2 regions of the Spirillospora sp. NPDC049652 genome follow, and region 2 is predicted to be linked to the other one. Evidence: riboswitches for the same ligand, from Rfam matches in the RefSeq annotation. Region 2 holds a riboswitch; the other holds the start of a gene.
What was found. A riboswitch is a leader RNA that binds a small molecule or an ion and turns the genes downstream of it on or off. The one in region 2 is predicted to bind cyclic di-AMP.
Positions count from the first base shown of each region.

Region 1: it holds a riboswitch for cyclic di-AMP, as region 2 does, so the genes downstream of both, AB0J52_RS28570 (C40 family peptidase) here and AB0J52_RS07545 (coiled-coil domain-containing protein) in region 2, are expected to answer to the same signal.

Region 1 covers NZ_JBFAOF010000592.1:85-4,225, reverse strand. The annotation lists gene AB0J52_RS28575 (CHAP domain-containing protein) at 1-677, opposite strand, end outside; cyclic di-AMP (ydaO/yuaA leader) riboswitch at 686-822, opposite strand; gene AB0J52_RS28570 (C40 family peptidase) at 965-1,444, opposite strand; cyclic di-AMP (ydaO/yuaA leader) riboswitch at 1,523-1,744, opposite strand; gene AB0J52_RS28565 (C40 family peptidase) at 2,177-3,151, opposite strand; partial or broken gene AB0J52_RS28560 (NYN domain-containing protein) at 3,384-4,141, opposite strand, start outside.
Region 2 covers NZ_JBFAOF010000067.1:1,982-16,255, forward strand. The annotation lists gene AB0J52_RS07485 (DUF3073 domain-containing protein) at 1-154, shown strand, start outside; gene AB0J52_RS07490 (SanA/YdcF family protein) at 251-796, opposite strand; gene AB0J52_RS07495 (DUF397 domain-containing protein) at 1,215-1,454, shown strand; gene AB0J52_RS07500 (helix-turn-helix domain-containing protein) at 1,490-2,386, opposite strand; gene AB0J52_RS07505 (hypothetical protein) at 2,863-3,687, shown strand; gene purM (phosphoribosylformylglycinamidine cyclo-ligase) at 3,738-4,769, opposite strand; gene purF (amidophosphoribosyltransferase) at 4,912-6,369, opposite strand; gene AB0J52_RS07520 (hypothetical protein) at 6,503-6,871, shown strand; gene AB0J52_RS07525 (LamG-like jellyroll fold domain-containing protein) at 6,943-7,602, opposite strand; gene AB0J52_RS07530 (sterol carrier family protein) at 7,818-8,258, opposite strand; gene AB0J52_RS07535 (serine/threonine protein kinase) at 8,678-10,780, shown strand; gene AB0J52_RS07540 (S8 family peptidase) at 10,951-12,126, shown strand; cyclic di-AMP (ydaO/yuaA leader) riboswitch at 12,378-12,546, shown strand; gene AB0J52_RS07545 (coiled-coil domain-containing protein) at 12,553-13,518, shown strand; gene AB0J52_RS07550 (hypothetical protein) at 13,572-13,952, shown strand; gene AB0J52_RS07555 (LysE family translocator) at 14,029-14,274, shown strand, end outside.

The sequences.
Region 1 (4,141 bases), on a different contig from region 2:
TCGCCGTTGCCCTTGATCACCATGCCGACGTGCTGGATGGAGTCGAGGCTCTTGCTGCCGTTCCAGGCGAAGAACACGACCGCGCCGGGCTTCGGGGTGGTGCCCCAGCGGCCCTGGCTCTTGAACCACTTGGCGTGGGCCACGGTCCAGGCGTCGGAGCCGACCTGGTGGGAGAAGCCGGCCTGGGTGCCGACCCAGGAGACGAACATGTCGCACCACTCGGCGTCGGCGTACAGGCGGAGCGCGCCGCCGTCACGGGCGAGGGTCTGCTTGGCCCGCTCGGTGCCCATGTACCACTTCTGGAACTTGGTCTTGCCCGCGCCGTCCTCGCTGATCCCGACCTGGGAGGTCGCGATCTTGATGGCCTTCTGGGCGGTGGGCATGGCCGGGGCGGCCTTGGCGGCCTTGGGGGCCTGCCCCCGCGCGGCCTGCGCGGCGTGCCGGCCGGCCTGCTCCGGAGCGGACTTCTTGAGGTTCGGGAGGGTGTTCTGGGCCATCGCGGCCTCGCTGATCCGCATGGCCGCGGCCTGCGGCTTGGCGTCGTGCGGGGTGATCGTGGAGGCGTGCGCGGCGGTCGCGGCGACGGTCCCGACGACGGCGGCGCCGGCGACGAGGGCGCTGGTGGTGCGCAGCGACTGGAAGACAGGCTGAAGCTTGCTGGTACGCGTGGCGTTCAAGGGTGTTCTCCTCGGCTTCCATGCCGCCTACCGGGTTAGCTGTCGGGTTCGGGCGTGGAAGCTGCCCTACGGCCTCTGGGAGGCCGATTCACCCCGGTGTAGGTGGGTCCCCGGCTCCACTGGACGCGCTCGGCGCGTCGGGAGCGGACTCGGCGGCGGACGTCCTCGAAAGGCGTCCGTTACTGGATATGGACGGTCCCGCTCAGGGGACGGCTCGCACTGGAGGGCGAGCGGGGTGGGAGGGCCCGGCGGAGGTCTTCCTGCCGCCGGGCCCTGCGGACCCGCGTCTAATAAGGACGGACGGCGCCCGCGAAGGTCTTCTTGCGGTAGCTGTTCAGCTTGGCCACCCGGACGTGGTCGCCGGAGTGGGGCGCGTGGATCATGTAGAGCGTACGGCCCTTTTTCTTGTAGATGAGGCCGACATGACCCTTGCCGTTAAAGAACACAAGGTCTCCTGGCGCGAGTTTGTTCCAGGCAACCTTGTTCTTTACCGAACGGTACTGGGACGTGGTGACCCGGGGCAGCTTCACCCCGGCCTTCCGGTAGGACCACTGGACGAATCCGGAGCAGTCGAAGGCGTTCGGGCCCGCCGCGCCGTAGCGGTACGGCTTGCCCTTCTTGGAGGCGGCGTACTTCAGCGCCTTCCTGGCGAGCTTCTGGCGCTCGGCCCAGGTCTTGTGCTTGGCCTGCTTGACCACCACGCTCACGGGCTTGGCGGCCGCCGCGTGGGCGGGGGCCGGACCGGCGAGCACGACGGGCGCCGCCACGGCCGTGACGACCGTGAGGCCGCCCAGGATACGCGCGGATCGGGCTCTGCTGCTGACAGCGTTGCTGGACAGGGGTTGTCTCCTTCTTCCAGACGCCTACCGGGTTAGCTGTCGGGTTCGGGCGTGGAAGCAGCCCTACGACGGGTCCCTCACCAGGCCCGTGGGGGCCTTGAACTGGGGGCTGGGACCGCGCCGATTCACCCCGTGCGCCTTGATCGCGCCGTCCGGAAGGCCCGGACGGGCGGACGCGGTGGGTCCCCGGCTCCGCGCGCCATCGCGCGGACTCGGCGTTGCCTGCTCGCCCCAGGGGCGTGATGAGGCCGGACGACGGGACCCTGATGTCCCGCGTGCGGGCGAGCGGCGTGATGTTGTGGGAGTGGCGGGCCCGGGTAAAGGGCCGCGCACGGGCAGGGGCCGGGTAAAGGAATCCGCCGTGGCGCGCTCTCAGCGCCATGCACGCCGTTCGCGTGCGCACGGGCGGGCCGGGCCTACCGGGGGACGCGGCGCGTGGAACGCGTCGCGAGGGGGGCGGCGGCGCCTGGACGGCGTCCCGCCGGAACCGCGGCGCGTGGGGCGCGTCGCGAGGGGGACGGCGCCTGGAGGGCGCCGCGAGTGCCCACAAGGTAGCAAAGTTCAATCAGAAGGCAAATCCACCACAAAAAGGCCGTTGGGCCAGGTCAGAGACCTGGCCCAACGGCCGTGCAGCGGTGGGACCGCCCGGATCGCCCCGTCTCAGGGACGGCCGGCGCCGTACCAGGCGCTCTGGTAGTAGCCCGAGGAGATGTCGGCGATCTGGACCACGGTGCCGGTGTGCGGCGCGTGGATCATCTTGCCGTTGCCGATGTAGAGGCCCACATGCCCGAGGCTGTTGAAGAACACCAGGTCGCCGGGCTGGAGCTCGCTCTTGCTCACGTGCTTCACGTTCGCCCACTGGGCGTAGGTGTCGCGGCCGATGTCGACGCCGCCCGCCGCCCACGACTTCTCGGTCAGGCCCGAGCAGTCGTAGGAGTTCGGGCCGTCGGCGCCGTACACGTACGGCTTGCCCATCTGGGCGTAGGCGAACTCGATCGCCGCCTTCGCGCTGCCCGTGGCGGGGCCGGTGTAGTGACCTCCGCCACCCCCGCCCGGCTTGCCGTTGTCCGTGGGGTCCTGGCCACCGAGCTTGTCGAGGAGCTTCTGCTGGGCCTTGACCTGCTTGTCCAGGCCCGTCTTCTGCTTCTTCAGCTCGTTCAGCTTGGTGGTCACGTCGTCCAGCGTCTGCTGCGCCTGGGCCTTCTCCCGCGCCACGCGCTGGGCGGCGGCGAGGAACTGGGCGAGCGCGCCCGTCCGGTTGCGGGACAGCTGCGCGATGACCGCCGCCTGGTCGAGGACGACCTGCGGGTTGCCCGCCGAGACGAAACCGGTGACGGAGTCGGTGTCACCGTTCTTGTAGGCGGTCGCCGCCATCTTGGCGATCGCCTGGCGCTGGTTCTCGTAGCTGCGCTGCTGGGCGTCGGAGGCCTTCTTGGCCGCCGCGAGCTTCTTCCTGGCGGCCTTCAGCTGGCTCTGGGTCTTGTTGTACTTCTGAACCGCCTGGTCGACCTGCTCGTTCAGCTTGGTGAGCTTCTTCTTGACCTCCTCGGCGCTGGGCTTCGCGGGGGCGGCGCCGGCGAAGCCCTGGGGGAGGGTGAGCGAGGTCGCCACGGCGAGGCAGGCTGTCGCCAGCACACGGCGCGTCGTGGTGCCACGCTTGGGAACACTGGCCACGGTTCGATATGCCCCTCTCGTCCAAGACGTCAGCGGACGACACTAGCGAGGCCCCACACCAGCCACAACCGATTCCCACCGATCTGCTCTAGTTAAGCCCGGTTTACCTACCGCGGGTCACCTGAGCCTCACGATGCGCGTGTGACCGTTTTGCGAGCGCCGGACCCTGCGCGGGGCGCGGCTCGGCGGCGGCTCAGCTCCGGCCGAGGCGGCGCAGGAGGAGAGGGGACGGGACGGGCCGCGCGCCGGCGCGGCGGGCGGCGTCCTGGACCTCGCGGTCGGAGGAGACGACCACCACGGCGCGGCCGCCCGGCTCGGCGCGGACCAGCTCGCCGATCAGCTCGTCGGCGGTCTGACCGGGCTGGCTGAACAGCACCCGGACGCCGCGCGGCGCGACGGTGGCGACCGGGCTGTCGAGCTCCGCGCCGTCGAAGACGCAGGTGACCTCGGCGCGGGTCTGCGCGGCCAGCCCGCCGAGCCCGGACAGCAGCCGGACGCGCTGGTCGGCGAGGGCCAGGTCGCCGTAGCCGGTCTTGGTGACGTTGTAGCCGTCCACGACCAGGTGGACGCCGGGGAGCTGCAGGAGCCGGTCGAGCAGCTGCGGGTCTCCGTCGGACAGGGTGCGGCCGGGCAGCGCGCGGTGCGCCGGGGCCCCGGCCTCGCCGCCGGTCACCAGGTCGGCGGGACGCCCGATGGTCGAGGGCAGCGCCAGCTCGCGCCGGACGCCCTGGGCGGCGTCCACCAGCGTCTCCAGCAGCATCCGCAGCCGGACGTCGTCGAGGTTGCGGCCCTCGCGGGCGGCGCGCTTGGCGGCCTCCGCGCCCGCCTCGGCGCGGTCGAGCCGGGCGCGCATCCTGCGCAGCTCCTTCTCGGCGGCGGCGCGCGCGTCGCGGGCCTCGGCCAGCTCCCGCTCGGTGCGCTCGGCGATCTCGTCGGCGCGGGCGCGCTCGG
Region 2 (14,274 bases):
CAGCAGCGGCGGCACAGACCTCGATCGCCTGCAGAAAGAGTTGGGTGTTCCGGACTCTCCGGCCGACGACGCCTATGACGAGCTCGCGGAGAAGTACGCCGACTACGCAGACGACTACGAGGACCAGCGCAGGAACGGCACCTCGGGTCACTGATCGAACCGCGGAACGCCACCGCAGGGACTCCGGTCCCGCGCGGTGGCGTTCGCGTTTTCGCGGCACGTCCCGCCGGGCGCGACGTGCGTCACATTTCTAGGGCCGGGTCTCCGGCGCGAGGGCCGCGTGGACGCCGGGTTCCGGCCGTCCGCCGATCTTGGGTCCCGGCTTCAGGGTCATGCTGCCGACGGCCTTGAGCGTCGCGAGCGGCTCCCGCAGGTATCCGTTGACCGTCGCGTCGGTGCGTCCGCCGCCCATGCTCTGGTCGCCGACGCCGTAGGCGTCGATCCCGGCCGCCCGGCACAGCGCGACCGCCCGCGGCAGGTGGAACAGCTGCGTGACGACGGTCGCCCTCCGCACCCCGAAGATCTTTTTGGCCCGGACGCACGAGTCCCACGTCTCCAGCCCCGCGAAGTCCCGGACGATCCGGTTCTCGGGGACGCCCGCGCGCATGAGGTAGTCGCGCATGGTCGTGGGCTCGTCGTAGTTCTTGAAGCGGTTGTCGCCGGAGACCAGCAGCACCTTGACCTTGCCCCGCCGATACAGTTCGGCCGCGAGGTCGAGCCGCCGGGCGAGCAGCGGCGAAGGCTGCCCGTTCGCGATCCCGGCGCCCAGCACCAGCGCGACAGGCGTCTCCGGCACGTTTTCGGGCGTGTGCCGATACCGGGCAGTGTCCGCATAGGCCCATCCGGTGGGCAGCAGGACCGCGTACAACCCCAGCCCGCCGAGCACCAGCAGCGGCCCGACCCTATGCCGCAACCGAGCCCGAACCGCCGCCAGAAGCCGTGTCCCCGCGCTCACCGCAACCTTCACCACACCCGGTTCGACGCCCCGAGGATCAAGAAGGTTCGCCCCGCCCGCCCGGGGCGGCCCCCTCCTTGAACCGGTGACATGGGCATGCCAGCATGGCCCCCGGGCGCCTCCCCCGTCTCGGATGACGGGCGGCGCACGTTGTTATGCTCGTTTCACCGCTTTGCTCATCGCGCCCTTGATCAGCGAGAACGGTTCACTGAGACGGGCGCCGCCCCTGGTGGGAGTGGGCGTCGCCGACGGAGGATCGATGGTGGGAACCGTGCCCGCGGGCGCGTTCGCCAAGCCGGGACCGCTGCGTTTCGCGGGGCGGACCCATGAGGTCGTCTGGCGCAAGTCGTCCTCCAGCGGAGACTCCGAGTGCGTCGAGGTCGCGGCGCTCGGCGCGATGGGCTTCGTCCGTGACTCGACGGACGCCGCCGGGCCGGCGATCGCGTTCTCCGGCCGCGACTGGACGGGCCTGCTGGCCGCCGTGCGCGGCCGGCGCTGACTCACCGCCTCCCGCATCTGCCCGGGGGGTGACGGTCAGGCCGCACCCTCCGCCTCCATTCCGGCGATCAGCTCCTCGATGAAGTCGGCCGTGGCGTCGGCCGGGAGCGCGAGCTGGCGGAGGTTCTCGAAGGCGGCGCTGTAGTCGGTGACGCGCCTGTCGCGGTCCATGACGGTGAGGTCCGAACCGCCGACGTTCTCCTGGAAGAACACGTCGTTGAGCCGCGGGTCGTCGAACTGCAGGATCGTGAACTCGCCCATCATCCCGAAGTGCGCGCCGGCCGAGAACGGGATGACCTCCACCGACACGTGCGGCCGGTCGAGCGCGTCCAGGATGTGGCGCAGCTGCCGGGGCATGATGCCGGGGTCGAACTGGCCCCCGACCCGGCGGCGCAGCACCGCCTCGTCCACGACCATCCTGAGCTGCGGCGGATCGTCCCGGCCGAAGATCTCCTCCTGGCGGCGCATCCGGACCTCCACGATCACGTCGCGGTCCGCGTGCGAGTCCACGAACTCGATGGTCAGCGCGTTCGCGTACTCCTCGGTCTGGAGCAGGCCCGGAACCAGCATCGTCTGGAAGCTGCGGATGCTCGAAGCGCCCGACTCGTACCCGATGTACTGCAGGTAGGCGGGCTTCATCTCCCGGCGGTACAGGGACCACCAGCCGCGCTGGCGGGCGTCGCGCGCCATCGAGGTGAGGACGCCGACGCGCTCGTCCCCGTCCGGGAGGCCGTAGTGCCGCAGCAGTGCCTGCAGGTCGGTCGTGGACACCCCGACCGTGCCGCCCTCGATGCGGATCAGCTTGGACGTCGACCAGTCGAGTGCCGCCGCGACCTGGTCCTGGGTCTCACCGGTCTCGACCCGGAGCCGCTGCAGCTCGCTGACCAGGATCGCGCGCTGGACCACCGGCCCGGGCCCTGAAGCGTTCGGCATCGCGACCTCTCGTCCGGCGGCCGGTGCCGCGCCCGTGCCTCGTCGCGGCCTCGCCCGCCGTCCTCTCCTGCATCGAGTAAATCAGCGACATGGCGGTCTGCCAAGTGGCAACCGGCGTTCTCCCTTTATGGCATCTCCCGAAAAGGGGTTCGCCGAATGCGGGGTGGCATTCGGCGTTGTTGCGGTTTGCCCGAACGGCGCCCCCGCGGCCTCACGAGCCCCTCTGGCCCCGGCGGCGCCGGGCTTCGGGCGCGTCGGCGTCAGATTGCCAGGTGTCCGGCGGCCAGCAGGCAGTACGTCGGAGATCCGATTGCGATGTCTCCGCGTGGCACCCGCCGTTCGGCGACCTCACTGTTCTCCGGAAGGCAGATTTGCGCACGGCAATCAGCCGAAAACAGAGGGCCTTTCGAACGTCCTGCACAATTGTCAGCGGGGGGAGTTTCTGTTCCTGGCACGAGAAAGGCGCCGCGACGAACATGAGCATCCAGCCCGTCGACCGGCAGGCCGGTCCGCCGCAGGTCTTCGCCCGTGCGTCGGCTCTGACGACCGCCCCGGGCCCCGCCCAGGGAACGCTGTTCCCGCCGCCCGCACCCGCACCGCACACGGCCTCCGGGCCGGTGCCGACTCCCGTGTGGAACGGGCCGTTCGCCGCCGGGCCCGGCTCCGCGCCGTTCGCCGGGGCCGTCGCAAGGGTCTACACGACCATGGTCGCCGTCGACATCGTCTCGTTCACCGACCCCCGGCGCGACGAGGAGATCCGCCTCTTCCTCCGCCACCGCCTGTACGAACAGCTCCGGGACGCGTTCGTCATGACGCTGCTGCCCTGGGACGCCTGCTACATCGAGGACCGCGGCGACGGGGCCCTCGTCATCGCGCCGCCGGACGTGCCTCCGCACCTCCTGCTGGACCCGCTCGCCCACCACCTGCTGGCGCTGCTGCGGCGCGGCAACCGGTTCGCCAGCGACCCGGCGCGCATGCGGCTGCGGATGGCGGCGCACTCCGGGCATGTGGAACGGGACGTCCACGGTGTGGCCGGAACCGCCGTGAACGACATGTTCCGGCTGCTGGACGCGCCCCGGTTCCGCGACGCGGCCTCCGGATCCGGGGCGGACCTCAGCATGATCGTCTCGGACCGGCTGTACGAGGAGGTGCTGACCAACCGCGGCATGCTGTTCCCCGAGCTGTACCGGCAGGTCGAGGTCAGCTGCAAGCAGACCACGGCCCTGGGCTGGATCTGGCTGTCCCCGGGCGGCTGCGTCCACGGCCCGGGCGACGGCGCGGGCGGGCCGGGTCAGGCGTAGGCGGGCCGGGGGCGGGCCGGGTCGGGTCGGGTCGGGTCGGGTCGGGTCGGTCAGGCGTAGGCGCAGGTTCCGGTGCCCGGGACCGTCTCGCCGAGGTGCCAGGCCGGGACGTCCCGGTCGGCGAGCAGGCGCAGGGCGGCGTCGGCGGTGTCCGGGGCGACGATCGCGACCATGCCGACGCCGAGGTTGAAGGTCTTGTCCATCTCGGCCTGCGGGACGTCCCCGTGGGCCTGGAGGATCCCGAACAGCGGCGGGACGGTCCAGGAGTCGCGGCGCAGGACGGCGTCGACCGTGCCCGGGAGCGAACGGGCCAGGTTGCTCGCCAGGCCGCCGCCGGTGATGTGGGAGAACGCGTGCACGCCGCCGGTCTCGGCGACCAGGGCGAGCATGTCCTTGGCGTAGATGCGGGTCGGGGTCAGCAGCTCCTCGCCGAGGGTGCGGCCGAGCTCGTCCGGGCGGCTGTCCAGCGTCAGGTCGCTGTGCGCGAGGATGTGCCTGACCAGGGAGTACCCGTTGGAGTGGATGCCGGACGAGGCCATCGCGATCACCGCGTCGCCGGGGCGGACCCGGTCCGGGCCGAGCAGGGCGTCCGCCTCGACCACGCCGGTGCCGGCGCCCGCGACGTCGAACTCGTCCGCGCCGAGGAGGCCGGGGTGCTCGGCGGTCTCGCCGCCGACCAGGGCCGCCCCCGCGAGGGCGCAGCCCTCGGCGATGCCTCCGACGATGTCGGCGATCCGCTCCGGGACGACCTTGCCGCAGGCGATGTAGTCGGTCATGAACAGCGGCTCGGCGCCGCAGACCGCGAGGTCGTCCAGGACCATCCCGACCAGGTCGTGGCCGATCGTGCCGTAGATCCCCAGTCGGCGGGCCAGGTCGACCTTGGTGCCGACGCCGTCGGTCGAGGTCGCCAGCAGCGGACGGCGGTACTTCAGGAACGCCGAGGCGTCGAACAGGCCCGCGAAGCCGCTCGCGTCGTCCACGACCTCCGGACGGCGCGACCGCGCCACCCGCGCCTTCATCAGCTCCACGGCGCGCTCGCCCGCCGCGATGTCGACTCCGGCCGCCTCGTACGAGGTGCTCATGATCCCCCCGGCCCGCCGCGCGGCGGGTCGTCTCGTCGGCCCGCCCTGGCGCGAGCCTCCTGTCTCACCCGCACGGATCCGCGGGGTGCTCGTCCGCGCGGTGCCGCGGGACGTCTCGTCCGCTCCTGGGAGCGGACCGGCATCAGGTGCGGATGATCTCCAGCAGGTGCTTGCCGCGCGCGGCCTCCTCGACCGGGATCGGGTAGACGCCGTCGAAGCAGGCCCGGCAGAGCCGGTCCTTGGCGATCTGGGAGGCGGCGATCAGCTCGTCCAGCGAGATGAATCCGAGCGAGTCCGCGCCGATCGAGTCGCGGATGCCCTCGACGTCGAGGTTCCCGGCGATCAGCTCCGCGCGGGTGGCGAAGTCGATGCCGTAGAAGCAGGGCCAGGACACCGGCGGGCTGGAGATCCGGACGTGGACCTCGGCGGCGCCGGCGTCGCGCAGCAGCGCCACGACCTGCCGCTGGGTGTTGCCGCGCACGATCGAGTCGTCCACGACGACCAGTCGCTTGCCCTCGATCGCCTCGCGGAGCGGGTTCAGCTTCAGCCGGATGCCGAGTTGGCGGATCGTCTGGGACGGCTGGATGAACGTCCGGCCGACGTAGGAGTTCTTGACCAGGCCCTGCCCGTAGGGGATGCCGGACGCCTCGGCGTAGCCGATCGCGGCGGGGGTGCCGGACTCCGGCGTCGGGATGACCATGTCGGCCTCGACCGGGTGCTCGGCTGCGAGGCGGCGGCCGACCTCGACCCGGGTCGCCTGGACGGACCGCCCGGCGATCGTGGTGTCGGGACGGGCCAGGTAGACGTACTCGAACAGGCAGCCCTTGGGGTTGGCCTCGGCGAACCGCTCGGAGCGGACGCCGTCGCCGTCGATCGCGACCATCTCGCCCGGCTCCAGCTCCCGGACGAACCGGGCGCCGACGATGTCGAGCGCGGCCGTCTCGGACGCCACGACCCAGCCGCCGTTGTCCCCGAGGGAGCCCAGCACCAGGGGGCGGATGCCCTCCGGGTCGCGGGCCGCGTACAGGGTGTTCTCGTCCATGAAGACCAGCGAGAACGCGCCCCGGGTGGCCGGCAGGATCTCCCGCGCGGCCGCCAGCGGGCCGCCCTCGCGGGTCGCCAGCAGCGCCGTGAGGACCTCGGTGTCGGAGGTCGCGGTGAGCACGCCGCCGTCCAGCCGCTCGGCCAGCTCGGGGGTGTTGATCAGGTTGCCGTTGTGCGTGAGGGCCAGCCCGCCGTGCTCGGTGGAGCGGAAGGTGGGCTGGGCGTTCTCCCAGGTCGGCGAGCCGGTGGTGGAGTACCGGCAGTGTCCGACCGCGATGTGGCCGCGCAGGGTGTTCAGCACGGACTCGTCGAAGACCTGGGCGACCAGGCCCATGTCCTTGAACACCACGATCCGCGATCCGTCGCTGACCGCGATGCCCGCCGACTCCTGTCCGCGGTGCTGGAGCGCGTACAGGCCGTAGTAGGTGAGCTTGCTGACCTCCGCCCTGGCGGCCTGGTCCTGTGGGACCCAGACGCCGAACACACCGCAGGCGTCCTGCGGCGGGCGGTCGGAGGGGTCGATGTCATGGCTCAGTCGTCCATCACCGAGAGGCACGCGGGCCAGTCTAAAGGCCCGTCCCTTCTGCTCCGATCGGTGGAGTCCTTAATCGACCTTTACCCGTCCGGACCCCGGCCGGAAGACCCGGCACGCGAGTGTGGGGAAACGACTTCTGGGGAGGGCCGAGCCGATGACCATGCCGGGCTACCAGACGCGCACGCCGCCGTCCGCGCCCGAGCGGCACGGCCTGGCGACGGCGTCCCTGGTGCTCGGGCTGGCCGGGCTGCCCGCCCTGCTGCTGTGCGGGATCGGGCTGCCGGTCGCGCTCGTCGGCCTCGTCCTGGGCGTCGTCGCGGCCTCCCGCGGGACGGCCCGGGGCCTGGCGGTCGCGGGGATCGTCTGCTCCGCGGTGACACTCGTGATCGGAACGGTGGCGATCATCTGGCTGCTGAGCAAGGCCGCCGAATGCGCCGACACCCACCGCTATCCGGACGACTTCACCCGGCGGCAGTGCATCGACCGGGAGTTCCCGTTCGCCCGCGCCTCCGACGCTCCCTGAGGTGGGGATGTGAGTTCGGTAACAGTAAGGGGTGGTAGGCGGGGCCGGGTGAGGTTCGTCGCTGGTCGGCCTCAGATGGTCGCGATGGCGCGGAGGGCTTGTTCGTCCAGGGCTGCGGCGTAGACGCGGACGTCTGCCATCAGTCCTGAGATGCCCGGCTTTCCGGGCTCCGCGCCCAGGGACAGCGGCCCGGCCGGCGTCACCACCGGATGCTCCAGCGAGACGGCCGTGTCCAGCCTGCCGTCGACGTACAGGAACATGCCCTGCGCGTTGACGACGTAGGCCAGGTGAACCCACGTGTCCCGGGTGAGGCGGGCGTGGCTGTCCAGGTACTCGGGGCCCTTGATCGTGAAGAGCTGGAGGCGCACCCGGTCGGCGTCCGGGTGAAGCCACATGCCGACGGCGCGCGCGTCACCGTCCGCGACCTCCTTGAACAGGAGCGCGCGCCACTCCCCCGTCGGGCCGTCGGTAACGCAGGCGTGGAACGCCACGGTGAAGCCGAAGACCTGGCTCAGGGCGAGCTGCGGGACGGCGGGGACGGTCGCGCGCGCAGCCGTGCCGTCGAAGGCCAGCGCCTGGCCGTCGCGCGTCGGGACGATCCGCACGCCCTCGTCCAGGGCCATCGCGAGGCCGCCGCCCGTGGCGTCGGCCACCCGGCGTCCGTCGATGTCCGCGACCTCGAAACTCCAGTGCGCGACGAGCACGGCACCCACCTCCTCGCGGTCGGGCACGGCGTCCGCGTTCCGAACGCCGGGACGCCTGTTGCGATGTCTGATCGGGACGTCCGGTCCGGAGTGGCGCGCGGCTGGGACGGCGGCCGCGCGCGGTTCAGGAGGCCCGGTCCGGACGCGGTGTCCGGTGTGATCGGTGCCCTTACCGTCGCAGCGCCCGGCGGCGCGGGCAAGACCCAACGATCCGGCCCCAACGTTCCGGGCGCGCCGCTCGTTTATGTAGGTGGGAGGGGGAGGTGAGCGGACAGGTCGGCGCGGGACCCGCTGGCTTTGACGCGGCGCTCGCGGAGGGCGTCGTCCCAGGCCAGCTCGCCCAGGGCGAGGGCGATCCAGGTGTCGGCATCCATTTCGACCACATTGGGCGGGGTTCCTCGGGTGTGCCGCGTGCCCTCGACCGCCTGGACGGCCGCGTGCGGGGGAACGCGGACCTCGACCGACCGTCCGGGGGCGAGTTCGGCGAGCCGGTCGAGCAGCAGCCGGACGGCCCCCGTCACGATCGGCCGCGCGGGCTCGACGCCCGCCGCACGAGCGGCGAGCAGCGTGTCCAGGGCGGCACGGCGCAGGGCGGGCGGCTCGTCCGGACCGGCGTAGGCGGGCAGCCCGAGCACGGCACGCTGCTCGTCCAGCAGCTCACGGGTGAGAGGTTTGCGCGGCATCTCCGCCGACGCTATCCGACCCCGCCGCGCCGACCACGCCCACCCCGCCCCACAACCAGGCCCCCCGGGGGGTGGTTCCGCCCAGAGGGATCGTCGGCGCTCATCCGGGGGCTCGCGGGGGTGGGTGGGATCGGGCATGAGTGACGAAACGGGCGGTGGGGATCGCTGGAAGGGGTGACGGCACACGGTGGAGGGCGCGGGGAGGGAAACTCCGGCCGGTCACGGTGTGTGCGGGCGCCGGCCTGAGTTCGCCTGGTGCGGGTCAAGGGTGAGCGGGGTGACGGATCGGGTGCGGGCGACTCAACCGCGCCATCGACCGCCAACCGGTAGAAAGGGACCGGTGCCGACGCGGGGACGGATCACGTTTCACTGACGGACGGGGGGCGGCCCCCCGATGGCAGAACACGGAGGGTGCGTAGATGGCAGAGGCTCTGCCCCTGCAGCCCGGCGACCCGGAACGGCTGGGGGACTTCCCGATCACCGGCCGGCTCGGCGTCGGCGAGCAGGGCGCGGTCTTCGTCGGCCGCGCCGCGTCCGGACGGTCCGTGGCGGTGAAGCTGCTGCACGTGCGGCTGAGCTCCGACGCCGAGACGCGGGCCCGGTTCGCCGGCGCGTTCGCGGGCGCCCGCCGCGTGGCCGGGTTCAGCACCGCCGAGATCCTCGCCGCGGACGTCGAGGACGGCCGTCCCTATGTGGTGTCCGACCTGGTGGACGGGCCGTCGCTGGCCGAGCTGGTCGCGGCCGAGGGGCCGCGCGGGCCGCTCGTGGTCGAGCGCCTCGCGGTCGGCCTGGCCGTCGCGCTGGCGGCCGCGCACCGCGCCGGGGCCGTCCACCACGATCTGAAGCCGGCGAACGTGCTGCTGGCGCGGTCGGGTCCGCGCGTGACCGACCTCGGCGTGGTCACGGCCCTGGAGGCGGTGAACGCGGCCTCAGCGGTCCGGGCCGAGAACGACCCGTCCTTCCTCGCTCCGGAGCAGCTCAGCGGGCAGGGCATCGGTCCCGCCGCCGACGTGTACGCGTGGGCGACGACGCTGCTGTTCGCGGCGACCGGCAAGCCGCCGTTCGGGGACGGCTCGCCCGCGGAGATCATGCAGGGCATCGTCTACGACGACCCGGAGACGGACGCCCTGCCCGAGTCCGTCCGCGACGTGGTGGCGGACGCGCTGGACAAGTCGCCGTCCGAACGTCCCACCGCTCCTGACCTGCTGCGACGTCTGCTGGACGGTCCGGTCGCCGCCCGCACGCCCGCGTCGCTGCGCGCCGAGGCCGAAGCGCTGGCCGCCGGCGGTTCGCACGCGGCGTCCGCCTCGGCCGAAGCCCCGGCCCCGGCCCCGGCCCCGGGCTCGGGCTCGGCAGCCCCGTCCCTCCCAGGCTCGTCCCTGTCCTCGGGCTCGTCGGTCTCTGGGCCGGTGGCCGTTGACCCGGTCTCCCCTTCCACTTCCGCGCCCGGCGGTGTTCCGGCGTCCGCTTCGGGTTCGTGGACGCGTACGCCCAGCGCCCCTCCGGCGGCGGACGAGGACGGGCCGAGCACGATGCTCGACCTGCCGAAGCCTCCGCCGGGCTTCGGCGCGCCTCCGTCCCCCGCCAGCGGCTCGGTACCGGACGGCGGGCCGAGCACCAGCCTGGATCTGCACTCGGCTTCCGGGGCGTCCGGTCCCCCGGCCAAGGACGACGGCGGGCCCAGCACTGTGCTCGATCTCCGGCTCGGCTCGTCCGGTCCGGTCGGTGCCTCCGGTTCGTTCGGGCCTCCCGTGCCCAGTTCGCCGCGTCCTGCCGGCGGGTGGCAGGACAGCAGGGCCACGGCGCGGGACCTTCCGGTCACCGGGCCGTCCGCGCTGCCGTCCGGTCCGCCTGCGCCGGGCGCTTTCGGCGGCCCCGGCGGGCCCGGCGGGTCCGGCGGGCCCGGCGGGCCCGGCGGGGCTTCGGCGGACAGTCTGATCCCCGGGATGCGTCCGGTCGAGGCGGAGGCCAAGGGGCCGGAGACGGCCGTGCTGTCGCTGCCCGGGTTGCGCGCGGCCCGTCCGCAGCTGAAGAAACCGCAGCTCAAGAAGCCCGGGAACCATGCCGTCGGGGTCGCGATCTCGCTGGCCGTCGGCGTGCTGGTGGGCGTGGCGATCATCTCGCTGGTGCTCTGGCCGCACCTGCGCGGAAACGGCGGCAAGGAGCAGTCCAAGCCGTCCACCTCGGCGGACGGCCAGCCCGTGACCACGATCCCGGACGCGTTCGCCGGCACCTGGAAGGGGACGGCCGTGAACCCGCAGCGCGGCGAGTCGTTCCCGCTGCAGGTCACGCTCCAGGCCGGGGCGAAGTCGGGGACGGCGGTGTACCCGAAGGAGGGCTGCACCGGCACGCTCGCCCTGACGAAGGGCACCGGGGCCGAGCTCCAGCTCGCGCTGTCGGTCAGCAAGCCGTGCACGAGCGGGGACGTCCGGATCAGCAGGCAGCCGGACGGGTCGCTGAAGTACGACTGGTCCAAGCCGGGGACGGCCCTGGCGTACCGGGGCAGTCTGACCAAGGGCTGAGCCTCCCCCGCCACCTGGGACGACGGACTCCAAGATCACTCAGCGCAGCCGATTTTCATCTGATCGATATGTCCTTTATGAGGTTTGTGAAGTGAAAGGTGCACTAGGGTTCCGGGGTCGGTGACCTCGATCTTGGCCGCGGCTCCGACTCCGCGGCAGAAGGAGCTCTCTTGCGGCCCGTCTCCCGAAGGCTGCTGCTGGCCGGCGCGATCGCGTCCTCTGTGGGCGCCGCGGCGGCGATCCCCGCCCTGGCCAACGCCGATTCCAAGCCCACGCCGGTCCAGGTGACCGCCGCCGAGGGCACGCCCATCGCGGGCCAGTACATCGTCACGCTCAAGGCCGGCACCTCGCCCACCGCCACGGCGGGCCAGGTCGGCGCCTCGTCCGCCCAGGACTTCGGCGACGTCCTCAACGGGTTCGTCGCCCGCCTCGACAGCAGGCAGCTCGACAAGCTGCGCCGCGACAAGCGCGTCGCGGCCATCGAGCAGGACCAGCTCGTGCACGCCACGACCACCCAGAGGTCGCCGCTCCCGTGGGGCCTGGACCGCATCGACCAGCGCCGGACGCCGCTGTCGAAGTCCTACTCCTACAAGGCGACCGGCAAGGGCGTCACGGCCTACATCATCGACAGCGGCATCGCCTGGACGCACTCGCAGTTCGGCGGGCGCGCCAAGGTCGTGTGGTCCGCGCCGCGCTTCAAGGGCAACGGCTGGGACTACAACGGCCACGGCACCCACGTCGCCGGCATCCTCGGCTCCGCCAAGTACGGCGCGGCCAAGGGCGTCCAGCTGCGCGCCCTGCGCGTCCTCGACAAGGACGGCAGCGCCCCGGCGTCCGACGTCGTCGCCGGCCTGAAGTGGCTGCGCTCGCACGCCGCCAAGCCGTCGGTGGCGAACCTGTCGATCGGCGGCGGCAAGTCCGCGGCCCTCGACACCGCCGTCGCGAACCTGTCCAAGTCGGGCGTCTTCGTGACCGTCGCCGCGGGCAACGACAACAAGGACGCCTGCAAGTTCTCGCCCTCGGGCGCGTCCTGGGTCGAGGCCGTCGGCGCGACCACCTCGCACGACAACCGCGCGGGCTTCTCCAACTACGGCAAGTGCGTGGACATCCTGGCGCCGGGCTACGGCATCACGTCCACGTGGCCGGGCGGCGGCACGCAGGTCGAGAGCGGCACGTCCATGGCCTCGCCGTACGTCGCCGGTGTCGCCGCGCTCTACCTGCAGACGCACCCCAAGGCGAACTTCTCCGCCGTTCAGAAGTGGCTGCACGACAACTCCACCAAGAACGTCCTGCGGAACCTGAAGACCGGCACGCCCAACCGGCTGCTCTACAAGGGTTCGCTGTAAGACCCTCCGCGCTCACGCACGGTCATGACGGCCCGGTCCCGGCCTCGGGACCGGGCCGTCATGCAACGAGCGGAGCCGGACGCCGGGGCGGCGCCCCGGACCGCCCGCCGGCTCTGCCGATTCCGGGCATCGGGTCGGCCGCCGGGGTCGTCCCGGCAGCCCCGGGGGTCTAATCTTTGGCGAGGCAACACCCAGTTCCTTGCAGTTTGTTGGTGTCCGGTCGGTGACTGCCCGTGGTCGACGCGGCAGGCTGGCCGGACGCGCCGAGTCCCGGACGCCCCCTGTCCGGGAGCCGGGGACCCAGCCGCCGGACGCCCCGTCCGGCCGGGGTGAATTCGCGGCCGCCGCACGCGCCGCGATAGGGCGGACTCCCGCGCCCGAACCCGACAGCTAACCCGGTAGGCCGACCAGAGGAGAGGAGAGGACGTGCAGCGCCCGACCTCCGGCCGCCGTCTCCGGGCGGCCGTCCCCCGGCCCCGCACGGGCGTCCGCGGACGCCGCGCCGCACTGGCCGCCGCCGCTGCCGTGCTCGCCCTGCCGCTGCTGTCGAGCACCGTCCCGGCCGGCGCCGAGCCCGGCGACAGCGACCGGATGGACAAGCTGAACAAGCAGATCGAGCAGCTCGACAAGGAGTACGGCGGCGACCTTGCCCAGCTCAAGGACGCCCAGTGGGCCGCCCGGAAGGCCATCAAGAAGGCCGACGACCTGCGCGAGCAGCTGACCGCCTCGCGCACCCTCGTCGCCCGGCTCGCCGCCAACCAGTACATGACCGGCGGCCAGGACCCGGGGATCACCGTCGTCGCGGCGGGCGACCCGTCCGAGCTGCTGAACACGATGAGCCTGGCGAGCCATGTCGCGCAGAACCAGTCGGCGCGCGTCCAGCAGATCACCAAGCTCGTCGCCGACCAGGAGAAGGCGCGGCAGCAGGCGCAGGCGAAGATCTCCGACCTGCAGAAGAACCTGACCGACCTGAAGTCCCGCAAGGCCCAGATCAAGAAGCTGGTCAAGAAGTACAAGCCGGAGTCGCCGAGCGTCGGCATGGGCAGCGTGACCCCCCGCATGCTGCACGTGAAGCAGGTCATCGACACCGAGTTCGGGCCGTTCCCCACCATCGGCTGCTACCGCGGCGGCGCGGACGCGCAGGACCACGCCACCGGCACCGCCTGCGACTTCATGGAGTCGTCCGGCGGCTCCATGCCCACGTCCGCGCGCAACAGCAACGGCGACCAGGTGGCGGCCTACGCCATCGCGCACGCCTCCTCGCTGGGCATCAAGTACATCATCTGGAAGCAGCGGATCTACGACATGCGCAGCCCGGGCTGGCGCAGCATGAGCGACCGCGGCGGCATCACCGCCAACCACTACGACCACGTCCACATTTCGGTCTTCTGACCGCACCGAGCCTCACGGGGACGCCCCGGGCGGGCGCATCGGGAAGCTGAGGCATGAGCGCAGGCAGGGACGAGCCGAGGCGGGAACCGGATCCGACGGCGTTGGTCGATCGTCACGTCGTCGAGGTCGGGGAGCGTCAGGCATGGCCGTTCCTGACCTTCGCCCATCCTGAAGACGAGCCCGAGCTCCGTCTCTACATCGACGCGGAGATCACCGTCGAGCCCTCCCCGCGGCTACCGGCCGACCTCGCGCCGGACCTGGAACAGCTGGTGACGCTCTCCGGCTTCAACTGCGCCACGGTCGCATCGGTCGAGGTCGATCAGAACGACGCCTTGATCCTGGTCTTCGATGACCTCTCCGGCAGCCGGCTGACCGTGTCAGGAAAGCCCACTGCGACCACGGTCGGCCTTCCCTGGTGGCTGGGGCGCTGCTGACCTGGGGGCCGTGCTCTGTCGGGCACAGGGCACGTGCCGGGCGATAGGCTGGCCGTCCGTGGTGATTTCTAGTGCTTTGTGGTCCTTCGCTCTGGTCGCCGGGCTTCTGACGCTCACGCCCGGCCTCGACACCGCGCTCATCCTCCGGACCGCCGCGCTCGGGCAGCGGCGCCGCGCCTGGGGCGTCGTCCTCGGGATCCAGACCGGGACGCTCGTCTGGGGCGCGTTCGCCTCCCTCGGCGTCACGGCGCTCCTCACGGCCTCGCATGCGGCCTACACGGCCCTGCGGTGGGTCGGCGCGGCCTACCTGTTGTGGATGGGC